Regions from separate parts of the Brevibacterium sp. FAM 24630 genome, predicted to be linked through region 1. Evidence: predicted binding sites of a transcription regulator. Region 1 holds the regulator's gene; each other region holds the start of a gene.
What was found. Region 1 encodes LexA, which represses DNA repair genes until DNA is damaged. Its sites were predicted from a motif close to TCGAACANNTGTTCGA; they were not measured.
Positions count from the first base shown of each region.

Region 2: a site for LexA is predicted at 1,099-1,114, ahead of ACPUD7_RS10045 (HNH endonuclease signature motif containing protein). Genes of this name have one in related genera too.
Region 3: a site for LexA is predicted at 789-804, ahead of ACPUD7_RS02670 (DUF222 domain-containing protein). Genes of this name have one in related genera too.
Region 4: a site for LexA is predicted at 1,294-1,309, ahead of ruvA (Holliday junction branch migration protein RuvA). Genes of this name have one in related genera too.

Region 1 is NZ_JBNBZD010000001.1:45,553-47,752, forward strand. Features, by position in the region: gene ACPUD7_RS00195 (LysM peptidoglycan-binding domain-containing protein) at 125-463, opposite strand; gene lexA (transcriptional repressor LexA) at 698-1,453, shown strand; gene ACPUD7_RS00205 (ATP-dependent DNA helicase) at 1,571-2,200, opposite strand, start outside.
Region 2 is NZ_JBNBZD010000011.1:36,628-38,827, reverse strand. Features, by position in the region: gene ACPUD7_RS10050 (NAD(P)-dependent malic enzyme) at 1-486, opposite strand, end outside; gene ACPUD7_RS10045 (HNH endonuclease signature motif containing protein) at 1,193-2,200, shown strand, end outside.
Region 3 is NZ_JBNBZD010000002.1:270,488-272,687, forward strand. Features, by position in the region: gene ACPUD7_RS02665 (hypothetical protein) at 1-475, opposite strand, end outside; gene ACPUD7_RS02670 (DUF222 domain-containing protein) at 883-2,200, shown strand, end outside.
Region 4 is NZ_JBNBZD010000028.1:17,151-19,350, forward strand. Features, by position in the region: gene ruvB (Holliday junction branch migration DNA helicase RuvB) at 1-630, opposite strand, end outside; gene ruvA (Holliday junction branch migration protein RuvA) at 681-1,277, opposite strand; gene ruvC (crossover junction endodeoxyribonuclease RuvC) at 1,386-1,982, opposite strand; gene ACPUD7_RS16005 (YebC/PmpR family DNA-binding transcriptional regulator) at 1,982-2,200, opposite strand, start outside.

The DNA.
Region 1 (2,200 bases):
TCCGGCGGCGGGTCGAGCCTCGAGATCCGACATCGGAGCTCCGGCCCGATGCGGCCGAAAGCAGCTCCCCGGCGACCTCGCACGTTGCCACGCTGCGCGGCTGCCGGTCTCACCCGGCCGGCCCTCAGCGGACGGGGACGTCGAGGGTCTGGCCAGGGTGGACGGTCGGAGTCGTCAGATGGTTGATGTCGACGATATCGGCCACGACATCGCGGGTATCGCGATCAAGTCCGAGGCTCGAGGCCACGGTCCACAGCGACTCGCCTTCACCGACGACGACCGCGTCGGCTTCGATGCCGATGCTCTCGGATTCCGGTTCGGCGACCGCTGCGGCCGAGAACGACTGGGTGGCGAGGAGGAGCGCTCCGCCGATGACGACGAGAGCAATGAGCAGGGTCCGGAGAAGGCGAACCGCCTGGCGTCCACGAGTGGTCAGGCGCAGCCCGGTGTTCTGTGCAGACATCGCATTACCTCTTTCATTCGTACGATTCCACCAGCAATCGGTAGAACGTCTGTTCTATTCAACATGCCAATCGAACAAATGTCCAGTCCAACTCGAACATCTATGCGACAATGAGAGGGAACCAGCGTTGTTGATTGATCTGTCAGAACCATCTCAGCCGGCACTGACACGAGTATCTTCGAAGCGGAGATCACGGCGTCCAGCGGCAGGGAATAGAACGAAGGGGAACGAGCAATGGTTCAGAACAAACGAGGCAGAGGCCGGCCTCGCAACGAAGATGTTGCCAGTGAGATCGCTGCCGCTCGCAGCGATGACGACGAGATTCAGATCCCTGAGGGTTCGACCGGCGAAGACGACTTCCGCCTCACCCCACGTCAGCGTCTCGTGCTCGAAACCATCGAACGCGCTGTCGTGACCAACGGCTACCCGCCGAGCATGCGCGAGATCGGCAAGGCCGCCGGACTCGCTTCGCTCTCGAGCGTGGCCCACCAGCTCTCCCAGCTCGAACGTCTCGGTTATGTCCGCCGCGATCCGAAGCGCCCGCGCGCCATCGAGGTCGTCAATCCGTTCGAAGAGGAAGAGGCGGAGCGGGCGAAGTTCGAAGAGCTTGCCAACAACACCGTGCAGGTGCCGGTCGTCGGACGGATCGCCGCCGGTGGCCCGATCCTCGCCGAACAGGAAGTCGATGACATCTTCTCGCTGCCGACGCAGGTCGTCGGCTCCGGTGAGATGTTCCTGCTCAAGGTCGTCGGCGATTCGATGATCGAAGCCGCCATCTGCCACGACGACTGGGTGGTCGTGCGCAAGCAGCACACCGCGGACAACGGCCAGATCGTTGCGGCGCTGCTCGACGGCGAGGCGACCGTGAAGACGCTCAAGCGCAAGGCGGGTGAGCAGTGGCTGATGCCGCAGAACGAGAACTATGAGCCGATCGACGGCACCTACGCCCAGATCATGGGGCTCGTCGTCGCTGTCATCCGCCGCCTCTGAGCACACTGCCGGCGGCCCCGGCACTCAACGCTCGAACACAGAACGCCTGCGACCGGATCGGTCGCAGGCGTTCTGCCATTCAGGCGGAGCGATCGGTCGTCGAGGCGCAGTGCCTAGTCATTCCGTTTCGGACTCGGCGAGGCGGGCCAGGCTCGTGCGCACGAGCTGAGCGTTCGTCGTCGGCCACATCCGCGGCATCGAGTTGACGAGGAAGCCGGAGTACCGGGCCGAACGCAGCCGCGAATCGAGCACGGCCACCACTCCCCTGTCCTTGGTCGAGCGGATGAGCCGACCCGCTCCCTGTGCCAGACGCAGCGCGGCATGTGTGGCGGAGACGGCCATGAAGCCGTTGACACCCCGCTGATCGGCATCCCGCGCGCGGGCCTGCATGAGCGGGTCGTCGGGGCGCGGGAACGGCAGCCGGTCGATGATGACCAGCCGGTTCGTCCGGCCCGGCACGTCGACTCCCTGCCAGAGTGACATGGTGCCGAACAGGCAGGTCTGGTCATCGGCGGTGAATTGGGAGACGAGTGCGGGCAGGCCGTCATCTCCTTGGAGCAGGATCGGAAAATCGAATTTCTCCCGCAGGTGTTCGGCTGCGGCATTGGCCGCCGCCCGAGAGGAGAACAGTCCCAGTGCCCCGCCGTTCGAGGCTCTGACGAGCTCTTCGAGTTCGGTGAGCGCTTCGTCGCTCAGGCCGCTGCGTCCGGGTTTGGGCAGGTGGGAGGCGACGTAGAGGATGCCCTG
Region 2 (2,200 bases), on a different contig from region 1:
GACCCTGTCCTCGATCTCGAAGCAGCGCGGGGCGGAGATGTCCTCGAGGTTGATCGCACCGAAGGTCGGGGCCATGCGGATGATGGTTTCGACGATCTCGTCGGTGTCGTTGGTGTCGAGCACGATCGGGATCGCGTTGAGGCCGGAGAAGCTCTTGAACAGGGCGCACTTGCCCTCCATCACCGGCAGCGAGGCGGCCGGACCGATGTCACCGAGCCCGAGCACGGCCGAACCGTCGGAGATGACCGCGACGAGGCGGCCCGTCCAGGTGTGGGTGCGCGCGAGCTGCGGCTCGTCCTTGATCGCGGTGCAGACCTTGGCCACGCCCGGCGTGTAGGCGATCGAGAGATCGCGCTGGGTCTGCAGCGGGCTGGTCAGCTCGGCGGACAGCTTGCCGCCTTCGTGCGCGGCGAAGATCTCCTGATCAGTGATGGGAGTCGGCGCGTTCTGGCCCGAAGCGGTGGAGTTTTCGGCGGTGGTCGTCATGATTGATCCTCGTGGTTGATTCGGCGACAGGGCGTATTCGTCGTTGCCGGCAGTGATCGTCTGACCGCGGGCAGTGCGGCGCAGCGTCGGCGGAACTCGGATGAGTTCAGATGAATCCGTGCGGACTCGCTTGAGCCACGGTGAGTTCGGATGAGCCGGAAGTGGGCTTGCCGAGGCGGTCGGACGAAGAACTGGTCACCAGTGAAGGATGGTGCGGTGACGTCGGCGCGTCCTGTGGTGCAGACCCTAGGTGAAGGGCGCCGCAGGTGCGCGCTGTGCGGATACGGCTCGCATGGGGGCGAGTGTCGACCTCATGGGTCGCATCCGGCAACCCGATCAGCATAACCGATGAGGTGACCCATTTCACCTGAAATCCCTCCCCTCACCGAGGTTGCCCTCCGTTTCGGTGGCATGTTCTCTAGACCTTTAGGCCGAGGTCCGGGGGCGATGGCGGCGGTGCCGAGCGGGCCGGGCGGACGGCTGGCAGAGACTGCGGCTGCGTCGATCACAGCTTCAATGTCATGTCAGTGCCGGATGCGAAAATGATCGGACAACGGAATCACTGGCCATTGGGAATCGAGAAACATTCGAACAATTTCTCACTTTTCTATTGTGAACAGTTGTTTGATCGTTTATCATAGTAATAACAGCTTTTCAATTCAGCTCCACTTCTCCGACAATGAGGTCTGAGGCAGGTGAAATCGCAATGAAGGGCACCACAGGCTCGGCTCCGTCGAGCACTGACGAGGCAGCGGCATCCGGCTCCTCGCCGCGTTATGCCATCCGGTTCGAATCGAACATGTCCCACTTCGCCGAGGCGGCCGTGGCCTCCGATCGCGCCCGTTTCGAAGTCCTCGAATCGGCTTCGGCAACGGTGCTCGAGCAGGTCCTTCTCAACTTGGAGTTCGCCGTGCCCGAAGGTTCGGAGCCGTTCCGATGCGCAACGATCGCCGGAACCTTGGAACGTCGCCGTCATGAGACGCAGACCGAAGGCGATGTGGCGGGTCGCCGTCAACGGGACGCTCTCAGGAAAACAGCCGCCTGCACCAAGGCTGAAGTCGAGCTCTATGACGCCGAGTTCGCCCGCTCCCAGCGGAAAGCTGCCGAGAAGGCCGCAGAGGAGGAGCTGCCCGACTTCCCCGAGTTCGACCCCAAGGCGTGGTTCGCGCAGTGGGTCTACGACAACGTGCTGTCGGAGGACCTCGTCGAGATCTCGACGGTCCTCGGTACGAACAGTGCGCGCACGTACCGTCAGCTGTCGGGTGCGATGACGATCTTCTACGGTCTTCCCCGATTCGCTGACCGCGTCCGCAAAGGCGAATTCACCCAAGCACACGTCGAGGTGGTCACCCAGCTGTGCGTGACGGTCTCCTTCGAATTCCTTCCCAAGCTCGACGAGTACCTCGCCACCAAGCGCGCGGACATCACCTGCGAGACCCTCCGCCGGGCCCTGGCGAAGATGATCAGCCTGCTCGTTCCTCCCGTCGCCATGACCGAGATTGCGGCGAAGCGACGCCGCGTCGACGTCGAGGGGTTCAAAGACGGCTCGGCCTGCCTCACCGTCAACGGCCCTTCGGCTGAGATCTTCGCCTGCTACAACCGCATCCAGGCCATGGCTCTGACCATCCACGGGAAGAACAGGTCAGCTCTCAATCTGCCCGTCGGCATGGCGATCAGCGATGAGCGGTCCATCGACCAGCTCCAGTACGACCTG
Region 3 (2,200 bases), on a different contig from region 1:
ACACGAGCGCGGCCATCGCCGAAGCGTACACCGCGCCGGGAGCATCCGCATCGGCATCGGCATCGGCATCGGCGGGAGCATCCGCATCGGCATCGGTATCGGCGTTGGCGAGAGCATCCGCGGTGGCGCTGGCGCTGGGAGCTTCCGCGGTGGCGCTGGCGCTGGGAGCTTCCGCGGTGTCGTCGGCGCCGGCGATGATGATCCGGTCGACGGCCATATCGTGCAGACCGGCCGCGAGATCGTCGACGCCTTCGAAGACATCGGGACCATTCGAGCGGAGCACGAGATCCTCCTCGTCGGGGACGAAGATGCTCAGCTCCTCGTCCGGAGTGTCGGCGAGGCCCTCCTTCGTGGAGGCGAAGATGAGTACACCGCCCACGGCTCGCGTGCGGGTGACGATGTCGCCGAGGGTCTCCATGGCGTCATCACTGGGATAGCTGGCGTCGTCGGTGTCGATGAGGAGCAGGGCATCCATACCCCCAATCGTGCCACGTCCGGGTGACGCATTCGAAGCCGGGACCGGACGGCCGAGTTCGCGACCGCGGGAGCCGGGACGTGGCGGCGGGGCCTGCGGCGGCGGGCCGACGGCTGGTGGGCCGGCGAGTCGAACAGGTGCCCGCGGCTGGCCCGGCGGCCGGCACTGCCACCCGCACAGCGGCTGGCAGTACGGCTCGCACAGCGGCCGAGCGGGCGATGGCCCCATCGATCACCACTGACAGCAGTCTCAAACTTATAACACAAAATTACCTGCCGTTATCGCCGAACATCTGCGAACATCAGAAGATTGTTCGAAATCTTTTTCGATTCTCTATGGCGTTCTCTGGGCGATGAGAGTATACTGGACTTCAACAACAACGATGTTGGTGAACGGAAATCATCCCCATGACCCTCACTCCCGAACGCAGCTCCGATCATTCCGATCGGAATGCCGACAACTCCCCTCAGACCAGCGGTCACCCCCTGCTGGCCGACGAAGAGTGGGCAGATCTCAGTCGCTTCGCTCCGGAAGTCACCTCCGCCATCACCCAGCTGATGAGCCTCAAGGATGAGTTGCGCACCTTCGATCGCCCAATGGGACCGGATCAGGCCATCATGCTCGCCGACGGAGTCGAGGCGATCACACGCATCAATGAAGCGCTGTCGACGCTTGCGCTTTCCGTCTGCGAACGTGTCGGCACCCCCAGTGACTTCGGCGCCAAGTCGACCAAATCGCTCATCGAGAATCGGTTCAACCTCACCGGCGCAGAAGCCAATCGCCGGACCGAGATGGCCAAGAACCTCGGCGGACGCGTCGACATGGCCGGACAGGCACTGCCGCCGCTCTACCCTCTCGTCGCGGATGCGCTCCATGCCGGCACCATCTCCGCCGCCCAGGCATCCGTCATCGAAGACTGCATGCGGAAGCTGCCTAACTGGGTCAGCCAAGAGATCCGCACCGATGTCGAGTCGCGCCTGGTCCGCAACGCGCCCAAGGTCCGCCTCAAGGACCTGCGGGAGATCTTCGGCAAGCTCATGGGATACATCGACCCGGACGGCGAGGAGCCGAAAGACTCGACTGACCGCGCTGCGTACTGCATGTCGATGCGCGCCAAGGCCAACGGCGACTGGGAGGTGCGGGGACTGCTCGATCCCGTCACCGGCGGCACCCTCAACGGGCTGCTGACCTCTCGGATTCAGTCCGCCGGTGAAGGCGACAAGACTGCCATCGATGCTCCTGACACTGACGGGGCTGACTCGGCGGCCGGTATCGCAGGTGCTTCGTGTGCTGCCGATGGGCATCTGGCATCCGACACCGAAGGCTTTGAACCCGAGGGAACAGCTGCTCCGCTTCCCGATGAAGAGCTGCTCGAGATCGTCGACGCGGTGCTCTCCGGCGAACGGTATGACGCCAAGCGCGTACCGGAGCCCAACCTCGCTGCAGTTCGCTCGGCCGGAAATCCGTCCGATACCCCAGGCGTCGGTGTCCGCGAGAACGGCGAGATCGTCGACGTCAGTGCCGAGCAGCCCTCAGCACGGGAATGGATCTATGAACGATTCGCCGGTTTGGTCTCTACGATCGACAAGCAGCGTACGACCGCGGGAGCGCCGTATGCCCTCGTCGTCACCGCCAAGGCCGAGGATCTGGCCAGCGGCAAGGGGCACGGCACCACAGGCGCTGACAACCCCGTGCCCATCAAAGAACTTATGGCTGACGGCCTCA
Region 4 (2,200 bases), on a different contig from region 1:
GCCGAGCATCCGGGCCGAACGCTGCAGCACGGTGAGCAGATCGACGCTGGAGTAGAAGTCGAGGAGTGCGGTGAAACCGAAACGGTCACGCAGCGGCGCCGGCAGCAGTCCGGAGCGGGTCGTGGCTCCGACGAGAGTGAACTGCGGGAGGTCGAGCGGGATGGCAGTGGCTCCGGGTCCCTTGCCCACGATGACGTCGACGCGGAAGTCCTCCATCGCCACATAGAGCATCTCTTCGGCAGCGCGCGCCATCCGGTGGATCTCGTCGATGAAGAGCACTTCGCCCTCTTCGAGTGAGGACAGGATGGCCGCGAGGTCCCCGGCGTGCTGGACGGCCGGACCGGAGGTCACACGCAGGCTCGCGTTCATCTCGTGGGCGATGATCATCGCCAGTGTGGTCTTGCCGAGCCCGGGTGGGCCGGAGAGCAGCACATGGTCGGGGGCCTTCTGCCGGGCCTTCGCCGCGTCGAGGACGAGTGAGAGCTGTTCGCGCACCTGGGGCTGACCGATGAAGTCGGCCAGGCCCTTCGGGCGCAGTGCCGCCTCGGCGTCGCGTTCGGCCGTCTCGGCCTGCCCGGAGACGAGACGGTCGCGTTCGGCGCCGGTCATCGACTGATCGCCGAATTCCATCTCATAGGAGTCGACACCATCGCCGCCTGTTCCGGGTTCGAACGATCCGGTCATTTCTTCGCACCCAGCACCTTGAGCGCGGCCTTGAGGATGACGGAGGTCCCGGCCTCAGCACCGGTCTCCTCGACGACGTCGGCGACGACCTGCTCGGCCTGTGCTTCCTTCCACCCGAGTCCCACGAGGGCGTCGACGACCTGCTGGTTGCCGCCGCCGAAGGACAGGGTCGGTCCCGGGCTCGAGGCGGTGAGCTTCGGCAGCTTGTTCTCGAGTTCGAGGATGATCCGCGATGCGCCCTTCTTCCCGATGCCGGGAACCCGGGTGAGCGCGTTCGCATCCTGATTCGCGATCGCGGCGGCGAGCTCGTCGGGGCCCATAACGGACAGGATCGCCATGGCCAGGCGGGGGCCGATGCCGGAGATGGAGAGGAGGACGTCAAAGGTGTGGTTCTCGTCTTCGGTGGCGAAACCGTAGAGCGTCATCGAGTCTTCGCGCACCACGAGGCTGGTGACCAGTTCGATCTCCGCACCGTGTCGGGTGCTCGCCAGGGTGTCGGGGGTGACGTGGACCTTGCGGCCGACCCCGTAGGTGAGCACGACGAGGTGGTCAGCTGCGATCCGATGCACCGTACCGCTGAGGAAACTGATCACGGACTGCCTTTCAGGTGGGAACACGTGTACGAATCCAGGTTAGCAGTAACGCTGCTGACCGTTCGTCCCGGCACGCCAGAGACCCCGCGATGCCGCTGGTTCCGGCGACTATTTGGCCTTGCGCATGGCGTCTGCCCACTGCTGCTGGGCCTTCGTCAGCCCAGAGCCCTCCCGACCGCCGGCCTTGCGTTCGGTGAGGTCCTTGTTCTTGCCCGGAGTCGATTGCGCCGACAGCGCCCCGCGCCAGGAATGGCAGATGGCGATCGCCAGTGCATCCGCGGCGTCGGCGGGCTTCGGCGGGGAGTCGAGCCCGAGGATCCGCGTCACCATGGTGGTGACCTGCTTCTTATCGGCGCGACCGGATCCCGTGGTCGCGGCTTTGACTTCCGAGGGCGTGTGCATGGCCACGGGCAGGCCACGGCGGGCGGCCAGTCCCATCGTCAGCCCGGACACCTGCGCTGTGCCCATGATCGTCGAGACGTCGTTGCGGGCGAAGACCCGTTCGATGGCGACGACGTCCGGTCGGTAGGTGTCCAACCATTGGTCGAACGCCTCGGCGATGGATCCGAGGCGCAGGTCGACGGAGTCCGCGGACGGGGTCCGCAGCACGTCGACGGCGACCATCTTCACCTTCCGTGCGGGCAGGGTGTCGATGACACCGAGCCCGCAGCGGGTGAGTCCGGGATCAACGCCGAGGATGCGCATCAGGCGTCGAGTTCGGCGAGGACCTCATCGCTGACATCGGCGTTCGAGTACACGTTCTGCACGTCGTCGCAGTCTTCGAGCGCATCGATGAGGGTGAAGACCTTCTGCGCGGTCTCGGCATCGAGACTGACTTCGAGCCCAGGCACGAAGGAGGCCTCGGCCGAGTCGTAGTCGATGCCGGCGTCGACGAGTGCCGTCCGCACAGCCACGAGGTCGGT